3 regions of the Ferdinandcohnia sp. QZ13 genome follow, and region 1 is predicted to be linked to each of the others. Evidence: riboswitches for the same ligand, from Rfam matches in the RefSeq annotation. Region 1 holds a riboswitch; each other region holds the start of a gene.

Region 1 (3,292 bases):
ATCATGCAAACATTATGGCCATCTAAAAAAAAGTCCAATTCTGATAAAAATCAGGACCAAGAAGAAAATGAGCACGAATTTCACCGTATGGGGATAAAAAAAGAGTTATCGCTTGTAAAAGCTCAGCCTTGGAATTTAATAGTTCCAGTATTTCTATTGTTAGGATTATCGCTTTACCTACTATGGGAGGATGGCAAATCACTCGGAGCCGAAACGGTTTTTGAAGCATTTTCGATGGCTGATGCTACTTTTGTGATGCTATTAGCTGTGTTCATCACCCTCGTTTTTACATTTGTCTTTTATGTGATTCGAAAACAGAAATTACATGAGATTATGTATCATTTTTACGATGGCGGGAATCAAATGATGCAGGCGATAAGCCTCCTTATCTTAATATGGGCCCTAACTTTATCAGCAGAGGAACTCGGTTTTTCTGTATTTATTAGTTCAACCCTAGGTTCATTTCTACCCGGTTTTTTGACTCCTGCAACGATTTTTATTATCGGCTCTGTTGTTGGCTATTTTATTGGGTCCTCATGGGGAACGTGGGGCTTATTTATGCCGCTTGGGATAGCGCTAGCTTTGTCGACAGGTGCCTCGATCCCATTAACCGTTGGAGCTGTTTTTGCGAGTGGAGCATTTGGGGCGTTGACTTCCCCTCTTGGTGATACAACCATTACAACAGCATCGATTTTAGATCTGGACCTAGTTGACTATGCTCAATACAAATTAAAAGTTTCAACCATAGGTGGCATCCTTGCAACAGCTCTATATATCGCAGGTGGTTTAATGATTTAAAAAAGACTAAACGCTAAATGTTTAGTCTTTTTCCGATGTTAAAGGTTTCGTTCTTGATATGTTTTAAAGGCAGGGTTTTTTAATACAATGCCAACAATAATAAACCCAAAGATAGAACCTGCAATTGAGCTAAAAATAAACGATGGTACGAATCCAAAAAGCGCAGCATCTTGACCAAGAATGAGTGTGGCGATTGGATAGCAAGCCATCGCACCCAATAGTCCAGTTCCGACAATTTCACCGGTCATTGCCATAGAAGCTTTCTTTGTTTTTGAATATAAATAGGCTGCTAAAAATGCTCCAATCATACTTCCTGGAAAGGCAAATAACGAACCCGTACCAAGCATGTTTCGAAGTAAAGATACTGAAAAAGCTTGAAGTACTGCGTATGCTGGACCCAAAATGACTGCCGACAATACATTAATAAAATGCTGCATTGGAAACACTTTTGTAAATCCGATTGGTATCGCAAACAAATGGCTTGTAACTGTTCCTATTGCGACAAACATCGCTGTGATTGTCATTTTTAAAGTTTTATTCATTGTGAATCCTCCTTTGAATTGTTAGTCCATTACTAATCCACCATCAACGACAAGGTTCTGCCCAGTTACTCCTTTACTCCATGGTGATGCAAAGAAAAGAACCGCATTCGCAACATCCTCTGGTGTAGTGACTTTTTGAAGGGGTGTAGAATTCTTAATTAATTGGAAAACCTCTTCAGAAGTTGCTGAACTTGCATCTGTTGTTTGAAGTAAACCTCCTGATATCATGTTAACGTTAATGCCATATGCACCAAGGTCTTTTGCCATGTTCCGAGTAAATCCTAAAAGTGCTGCCTTACTGGTGTTGTAATCATGATAAGCAACGACAGGGTTTTGGAAGAGATTCGTACCAATTGTCACGATTCGACCAAAGCCTAATTCCTTCATGTCAGTAACCGCAGCCTGAGTCGTATGTAAAGCTCCTCGTATTGCACCTTCAAGCTGTGTGTGATAATCCTCCCAAGATATATCTTCTGCGTTTTTTCTAGTAATTGGGTCAAAACGGAAATTTATTAAAGCGTTATTAACAACTGTTGTTATAGGTTGATCAAAATGCTTTTTCGCTTCAATAAATAAGTTCTCTACCTGTTCACGATTTCTCACATCAGCTTGAATCGCAAGCGCGTTTTCACCAATTTCTTCTTTTAGAGAATGAGCTTTGGCTTCGCTTTTGAAGTAATTGATAACCACTTTCGCTCCTTCATTTACAAATCCTTTTACAATTTCCTTTCCTAGTCCACGTGCACCACCGGTAACGAGAACAACCTGATTTTGTAACTTCATTCTAGTAGCCTCCTAATATGGTAAGATAAGAAATACGCAAAAAAAGCCAGACCCACATAAATGGACCTGACTTAGGTAGCAAGAAAAAATGGAAGTTTTCCACTCTACTTTCCTCCGCCGGTATTACCCGGATCAGGTCCAAAGGGTTAAAAAACGTCCGTTTTTCTCTCAGCCCAATCGGGCACCCCTAGTAGTTTGCGAATATTCTTTCTATAAGCATAGTAGGTTAGGACAAAAATGTAAAGGTATTTGAATACCAGCCTTTAAATATATTTACTCCCCTCTCTAACGCTCAACTTCGCCAATGTTTTTTCATTTATAAATTCACGAACTGAATCTGGGTTCGTCTTTGAATATTCCCTTAATGCCCAACCGATTGCCTTTTGAATGAAAAATTCCTTACTATCTGCATTGGCTCTTATGTATTTGTATAGGTATGTTTCATTTGTTTCTAGTTTATATTTTAATTGAAATAATACCGATGAACGTTTTAGCCATATGTTGTCACTAAATGCCCATATTTCAATTCTTTCCTCAATTATGCTGGGTGTATCTTTTGCGATTTTTCCAATAAGATGTGGGGCAAGAACATCGACCGTATCCCACCAAGATTTTGTGATAATGAGATTCTCTATAAATAGCAAATGGCTGCTATTTATTTTCTTTAAAGACCTGACTAAATAGTCTAAAGCTGCATATTGATATTCGCGTTCTTCTTTCATCCACAATTGTTTGACAAGCTCAAGATTAATTTCTTGCTGTAAAATACCTGTTTCTTTATAAAAGTCACGCATTAATTGTCTTCTTAATGGTGCTTTTATTCCAAGGAATGGGAAAAGGTTTTTCATATATTTCTTCATTGGTTCTGCATTTTCTTCATTTCTATTAGATTCAAATAATTCAACAAGTTTATTTAATTCGTTCATATCATACTCCCTTAGTACGTTTCCTTTATTGTACTTTATTACCTTTTATAAGCAAAATAAAAAATACCATCTTTTCTATGTAGAATACGTACGAAAAGATAGTATTTAGAGTACATTACTGCATCTTTATAGGAGTAACAACAGCAAATAAATTTTCTGTTGGATTGTTAAGGTTTACTTCGATTACTTTGTAGCCCTCTTTGTCTTTGTAATCATTTGAAACAGTTGTTTTAATCTCGTTGC
Region 2 (3,292 bases), 280 kb from region 1:
TTCTTTCAGTCTAGCAAAATAGGATGCCTTATACAGCTCTTCATCGCCATTTCCATCATAAGCGTTGAGTGCATTCACTCCATGGGCTAAAGATGAACCAGCCTTTAATGCAGTCGCAACAAAAATAGCTTCTGCCACTTCCTCTTTCGTTGAGTCATTCTTTTTGGCATTACCAACATGTAACTCAATGCAATATGGACAACCTGTGATATGTGCGACCGCCACGGCTATCAGTTCTTTTTGTTTCACTGAAAGTCGACCCGCTGCTAAAGCTTGGCTATCAAATTTGATGAAAGATTGAAAGATCTCTGGAGCATATTGTTTCAATTCTGGAAGTCTTCCGAAGTATTCCTTTTTGTACAAGCTATCTGATTTTGTTACTGTCATTTTGCATCTCTCCCTTGGGTATTGGGTATTTTCCACAATTAAAATACGATTTTTCACATCAACTTACTTAGTTTTGTATAATGTGGATACCTAATGTTCGTTAAGTGAAACATATAAAATTCAAAAAAGCCTCTTCCGATGAGGAAGAGGCTTTTTGTACGTCCACACTCATCTTTCAAGCATTTGCTTGCTGGAATTAGCACCTTGATACAAATCGTAACGGTTGCTGCGGGATCAACGGACCAGGTTCCTCCCCCGACTCTTGATAAGAGAAAATCGTATTTAAGTTAGGAATTTATTATTTACTACCTTACATGAATGGACAAAAGCTTGTCAACAGAAATATTGGATTATTTCGAAAACATATCTCTCTATCGAGTTTCAAGATTTAACACTTATAGATTAATAGGCCACTCCTCTAAATCTTCCGCCATATCCCAAAACATGTATTCGTACATGCTTGTTTTGACCACAATTTCTTCAAGTGTTGCTAGTTCTCGTTCAGATTTTTCACTAGCCATTTCATTGAGAAGGGTTTTACAATCATCGGATAACTTCGTAAATTCATCGGATGCATACATTTTAACCCATTCTCCATAAAATTCATGTTCGATGGCTCCTGGCCATTTTACGAGCTCTTTTCCGATAAAATTATAACTCCATGCACAAGTAAGGACCGCTGCGACAACATTTTCAACACCCCCAAGATGGGCGACGTTCAGCATGTAGCTTGTGTAGGAAGTGGTAGTTGCTGCGGGCTTGGTGTCCTCAAGTTCTTCATGAGAGATACCAAATTTCGCAGCATATTGACGATGAAGATCCATCTCCACCTCAAGCGTACCATGTAAAAGATTTGCAAAAATGGACATTGTTTTTAAATCGGGAGCTTTTGCACTTCCTATCGCAAATAGACGGCTATACTCAATTAAATACACATAATCTTGTTTCATATAATGCTTAAATTTTTCCTTTTCCAACCAGCCCTCGCCTATCCCTTTGACAAAAGGATGTTCCAAATACGAATTCCATATCGGTTCTACTCGATTCCATAAACGATCTGTAAATAAATGACTCATTTTCATTTCCCCTCTCTACTTTTGACATTAGGGGAGATAAAAAAACAAAACCCATCACTAGTGACTAGGAATGGGTTCGGCAATATATCATCGTAAACACGACAAATACCAACTCCACTTCCCTACGCTAGTGTTACCTAGATCAGGTTCAAAGGGTCGATATTTCTATCTCTCAGCAAATACATGCTCCCCTAGTCGAATTGTTAGATTATTAAGTTACTATCTATTAGTTAAACATAGCCAGTGAAAATAAGCAAATGCTTGAAAGATTACCAGCCTTTCTATGTGCAAGCAAACAAAAAATACTCCTAGACGGAAGATTTCTTATTTCAAATTCGGATATCCTTGTTGTCTTAATGCCTCATATACCAATATCGCAGCTGTATTTGAAAGGTTAAGGGATCGAACATGTTGATTCATAGGAATTCTCAAAAAGTGATTTTTATGTTTTTCTAGTAAATCTTTTGGTAATCCAGTGGTTTCTTTTCCAAACATAAAATAATGTTCTTTTGAAACATCGCTGAAATCAAAGGCTGAATGTGTTTTTTCGCCAAACGTTTCAATATAGTAAAACTCACCTTGATTTCTCGAAAAAAAGTCATCTAATGAATCATAGTACGTGATATTTACAGAATGCCAGAAATCGAATCCCGCTCGTTTTATCATTTCTTCATCTGTTGAAAAGCCAAGTGGTCGGATTAAATGTAAGGCTGTATCCGTTGCCGCACAAGTACGTGCAATATTTCCGGTATTAGCCGGAATATCTGGTTGATAAAGTACAACATGTATTGCCAAGAATGGTCACTCCTAATTATGATTTCCCTCCAAATTATAGCATAGAGACCGAGAACAGAGGTACTTTAGAAAAGTTTGTTATACCTAGTTAGTCCTTACAAAATCACAAAGTAAATTCCAAAGACGACTGCAATCGTTATGACAAAAATCCCAAGGGTAAGCACCGTGGTTTTGGGTGTACGGAATGTCTGGTTATTAATCGCATTAATTTTTCTCATATAGGCAATCATAGCCATAATAATTGTCAGAATGCCGATCCCCACTGAAAATAGACCAATAACATTAGCTAATAGATCCCTCAATGGAGAAAGGTTGGTTTTCATTGTAAAATGCAAATTCGTTACAAGGAAGCCAACCCCAATAATCGCAATTGCCGTTCTTACCCATGCTAAAAATGTTCGTTCATTCGCAAGATGCTGCTGAATGTATGTAGAATCCACCGTTTGATTGTTCTCCACTTTTTTCGGGTTATCTCTATTCATAACATCACTCTCTTTATACTTGAGTTTAAACCTTCTTAAAATAGTAATTCGGTTATCAGTGTTTAATTCCTAGCTACATTCCATAAAATAACACAAGTATATTAATTGATAAAATCGGAGGTATATTTTTTGGGTATCTTTAAGGAAAGTAAAAACAAGACCAACAGTTTAACCGCTGCCGAAGTATCCGCACTGTGGCTTCAGTATATGGGTGATAGTATGGCTATATGTGTATACAAATATTTTCTTAACATTGTTGATAACAAAGAGATTAAACCTATTTTAGAACGTTCCTTACAGTTAGCTGAAAGCCATATTACGAAAATCAGCAAATTCTTAAAAAGTGCTAATTTCAAACTTCCAATTGGATTTACTAAGAGTGACGTAAATGTTAACGCACCTCGACTGTTCTCAGATCAATTTTTACTATTTTATTCCTATATTATGACGATCCATGGATTAACCGCTTATAGTTTGGCGATCACAAACACGGAACGAGAAGACATTCAAAATCACTTCTTTGAGTGCACGGAATCTTCTAAGGAACTGTTT
Region 3 (3,292 bases), on a different contig from region 1:
GAAAATGTCGCGAATTTCCTAAAAAAAGGGAGTTTAGCAGGCGTTGATGGTCGTCTTCAAACAAGAAATTATGAAGGTCAGGATGGCAAACGCGTCTATGTTACTGAGGTTGTAGCAGAGAGTGTTCAATTCCTTGAACCTCGAAATGCAAATGACCAACAGCGCAGCGGTGGAGGTAACTTTGGTGGCAATAATGGCGGAGGCTATGGTGGTAATCAAGGTGGCTATGGTGGCAACCAGGGTGGAAACCAAGGCGGTGGCCAAGGTGGATACTCTCCATTTGGACAGAGTCAGAACCCGAATCAAAACCAAGGACCTACAAGAGTAGACCAAGATCCATTTGCAAATGATGGACAGCCTATCGATATTTCAGATGACGATCTTCCGTTCTAACTTGTAAGTCAATCGTATAAATTAAAAACTAAAAAAGGAGGGAAAATCAATGGCAGGCGGACGTAAAGGTGGACGTGCAAAGCGTCGTAAAGTGTGTTACTTCACAGCTAATGGAATTACACACATCGATTACAAAGAAGTAGATTTACTAAAAAAATTCGTTTCTGAGCGTGGTAAAATCTTACCTCGTCGTGTAACTGGTACAAGCGCAAAATACCAACGTAAATTAACTGTTGCTATTAAACGTGCTCGTCAAATGGCATTATTACCATATGTATCTGGTGAATAATAAAGAAAAGCGATGATCGTCAATGCGGTCATCGCTTTTTTTACATCTTGTTTTTAAAGGAACCGCGAGAACCGTCCCTATGGTTCCTATTTTTGTTTTAGTACGATAAAACGTGGTGAAGCAATGATTAGGATCGATAGTACGATTGTACATAAAACGAATGTTGCTAGCATTGTTATTCCGTTGAAGGTGAAGGAATACCAAACTGGGTTTTCAATTTCTGGTGCAAAATATTCAATAAAGATAAAGCCAGCTAGGAAGTGCCAGAAATAGCGTGCAAGACTACCAATAAATATTGCAAAGGTAATGGCAATCAGTGCTTTTGATTTCTGGTTGTTTTTTAAACTTTCCTGTACGATTGATTTGAAAATTCCTCCTAATCCAATGAACGAAAAGGCAATGATATATTCCATAATGGCTTGAACAGGGTGTACAATCCATGGGTCAAATACTAACTGCAGTAATCCCCATAACAAACCAGATAACATTCCAATTTTTATACCCCATCTTAAAGCAATAATAAAAACAGGGACCATTGCAAATGAAATAGATATGGCTGGAGTAATGTCAATCGATGGAAGTAAATCCAACACTAGTGCTAAGGCAGCAAAAATTGCGGCTTCAATCATTGCTTGTAATCTTGTGCTTCTCATAAAAAAATCCCCCTTGAAGTATGTTGTAAAAAAAACGCACCCCAAAGGAGAACAACTTTAATAAAAGTATAAGTTCACAGGTAACTCTCACATCCCTACGCTAGCATTAACTAACAGGTTCGAAGGGTCTGAACTTTAATGTTCACTCTCAGCAAAATTGCTCCCCTTGTGGTTACGTTTATTCATTTAATTACTATCATAATAGAAAATAGGGAAAAGTAAAACAAAAAGTTTTAGTTTACAGAGGAACTTCAACAAAAGACTGAACATCCGGTGTCAACATCGAAGTAACCCATCCTGTAGAAGTCCAAAAGTTGAAGACTTTCTAGTAAATCTTTAAAATAGAAAGTGATTGTAAAAATAGGCTCATGTTTACAAGGGTCATCTAAGTTGAGGTGAAAAGGTGAAAAACGCTAAAAATTTAACAGAAGGCGCCATGCTGCTAGCGGTATATAGTGTACTGTTACTTCTTACTTTATATATCCCACTACTTGGAACAGCACTTTCATTCCTTTTACCCATACCATTTATCTTGTTTACTGTGAAATATAGGGTAAAGCAGTCATTGTTATTTATACTAATTGCCTTTTTATTATCCGGTCTATTAGGTTCGGTTATGGGGATTATACATACGGTTACGTTTGGAATTACAGGAATCTTACTAGGTGAATTGATTAATCGGGGAAGAAGCGGTATCGAGCTATTTCTAGGCTCCTGTTTATCGTACTTGTTCTCAATCGTGCTCCTGTATGTTACAGCTATAATAGTTCTGCAAATTGATGTATATGACATGATTCGAGAGAGCTCGCGGGAATCTTTTGCCATGGCAGAGAGTATAATGAGGGCAACAGGGGGCGAAGTGAATAAAGAAGTCATTGCAAGGCTTGAAGATTCGATTAACATGATGCAATACATGATCCCAAGTATGTTTGTTTTGTTTTCGATGATTTTAGCCTTTGTTACGGTCGTAGCCATGAAACCGGTGCTTGTCCGACTTCAAGTAAAATTGAATCCATTCCCACCTTTCCGTGAAATTAATTTCCCTAAGAGTATTTTGTGGTATTACTTACTAATTTTACTTTTTAGCTTTGTTGAACTGGAAAAGGGCACGTTTGGGTATACCGCCTTTTTAAATCTCTTTTTTGTTCTGCAGTTGTTCATGGTGATTCAAGGCTTGTCGCTCATTTATTATTTCTGTCATCAAAAAGGAATTACAAAGGCTGTGCCAATTATACTGACAATCTTAACACCATTTCTCCTTTATATTATTCGAATCTTAGGTATAATTGACTTAGGGTTTCAACTGAGAAATCGAATTAGTGGAAAGAAGTAAAACAAAGCTTTAGGAGCTGAAAATTACATGCCAGACTTTTACAAAAGGAAGTTATTTCGCTATCCTATTTATGCATTGCTTGTTCTTACAAGTGTTTTTAGTGCAATTCTCATTTTTTTTCATTGGATGATTGGGTTAGCATGTTTTCTGCTCCTTGGATTTATTGTGTATTTTTTATTAAAAGCAAACTCGATTCTAAAAAAGGAAATGGAGCATTATATCTCGACCCTTTCGTATCGCTTAAAAAAAGTTGGCGAAGAAGCGTTAATGGAAATGCCGATTGGGATCTTGCTTTATAATGAGGAGTTTCAGGTAGAGTGGGCTAACGCCTACTTATCGAACTTTCTTGACGCAGATACGCTGGTAGGTAGATCACTTTATGATGTTGAGGAACTGATTGTTCCCTTAATTCAACAAGAAATCGAAAGTGAGACAATTACATTAAATGAGCAGAAATTTAAGGTCATCATAAAGAGAGAAGAACGTTTACTTTATTTCTTTGATGTAACTGAACAAATGGAAATTGTGCAATTGTATGAGGCTGAGCGGACTGTTTTAGGGATTATCTTTTTAGATAACTATGATGAAGTAACCCAAGGGATGGATGATCAACGAAAGAGTTCA

The links. A riboswitch is a leader RNA that binds a small molecule or an ion and turns the genes downstream of it on or off. The one in region 1 is predicted to bind thiamine pyrophosphate.
Region 2: linked by a shared signal. The riboswitch ahead of tenA (thiaminase II) and the one ahead of RGU12_RS01490 (3-oxoacyl-ACP reductase) in region 1 are both predicted to bind thiamine pyrophosphate.
Region 3: linked by a shared signal. The riboswitch ahead of thiT (energy-coupled thiamine transporter ThiT) and the one ahead of RGU12_RS01490 (3-oxoacyl-ACP reductase) in region 1 are both predicted to bind thiamine pyrophosphate.

The regions. Positions count from the first base shown of each region.
Region 1 covers NZ_JAVIVW010000001.1:292,088-295,379, reverse strand. The annotation lists gene RGU12_RS01500 (Na+/H+ antiporter NhaC family protein) at 1-798, shown strand, start outside; gene thiW (energy coupling factor transporter S component ThiW) at 837-1,340, opposite strand; gene RGU12_RS01490 (3-oxoacyl-ACP reductase) at 1,362-2,123, opposite strand; TPP riboswitch at 2,216-2,322, opposite strand; gene RGU12_RS01485 (DNA alkylation repair protein) at 2,387-3,049, opposite strand; gene RGU12_RS01480 (hypothetical protein) at 3,165-3,292, opposite strand, start outside.
Region 2 covers NZ_JAVIVW010000001.1:10,352-13,643, reverse strand. The annotation lists gene RGU12_RS00060 (carboxymuconolactone decarboxylase family protein) at 1-387, opposite strand, end outside; SAM riboswitch class I at 553-659, opposite strand; gene tenA (thiaminase II) at 783-1,463, opposite strand; TPP riboswitch at 1,566-1,666, opposite strand; gene trmL (tRNA (uridine(34)/cytosine(34)/5-carboxymethylaminomethyluridine(34)-2'-O)-methyltransferase TrmL) at 1,788-2,258, opposite strand; gene RGU12_RS00045 (YidH family protein) at 2,354-2,740, opposite strand; gene RGU12_RS00040 (DUF3231 family protein) at 2,870-3,292, shown strand, end outside.
Region 3 covers NZ_JAVIVW010000015.1:1,973,685-1,976,976, reverse strand. The annotation lists gene ssb (single-stranded DNA-binding protein) at 1-393, shown strand, start outside; gene rpsR (30S ribosomal protein S18) at 443-682, shown strand; gene thiT (energy-coupled thiamine transporter ThiT) at 769-1,335, opposite strand; TPP riboswitch at 1,411-1,512, opposite strand; gene RGU12_RS23515 (YybS family protein) at 1,739-2,668, shown strand; gene RGU12_RS23510 (DHH family phosphoesterase) at 2,696-3,292, shown strand, end outside.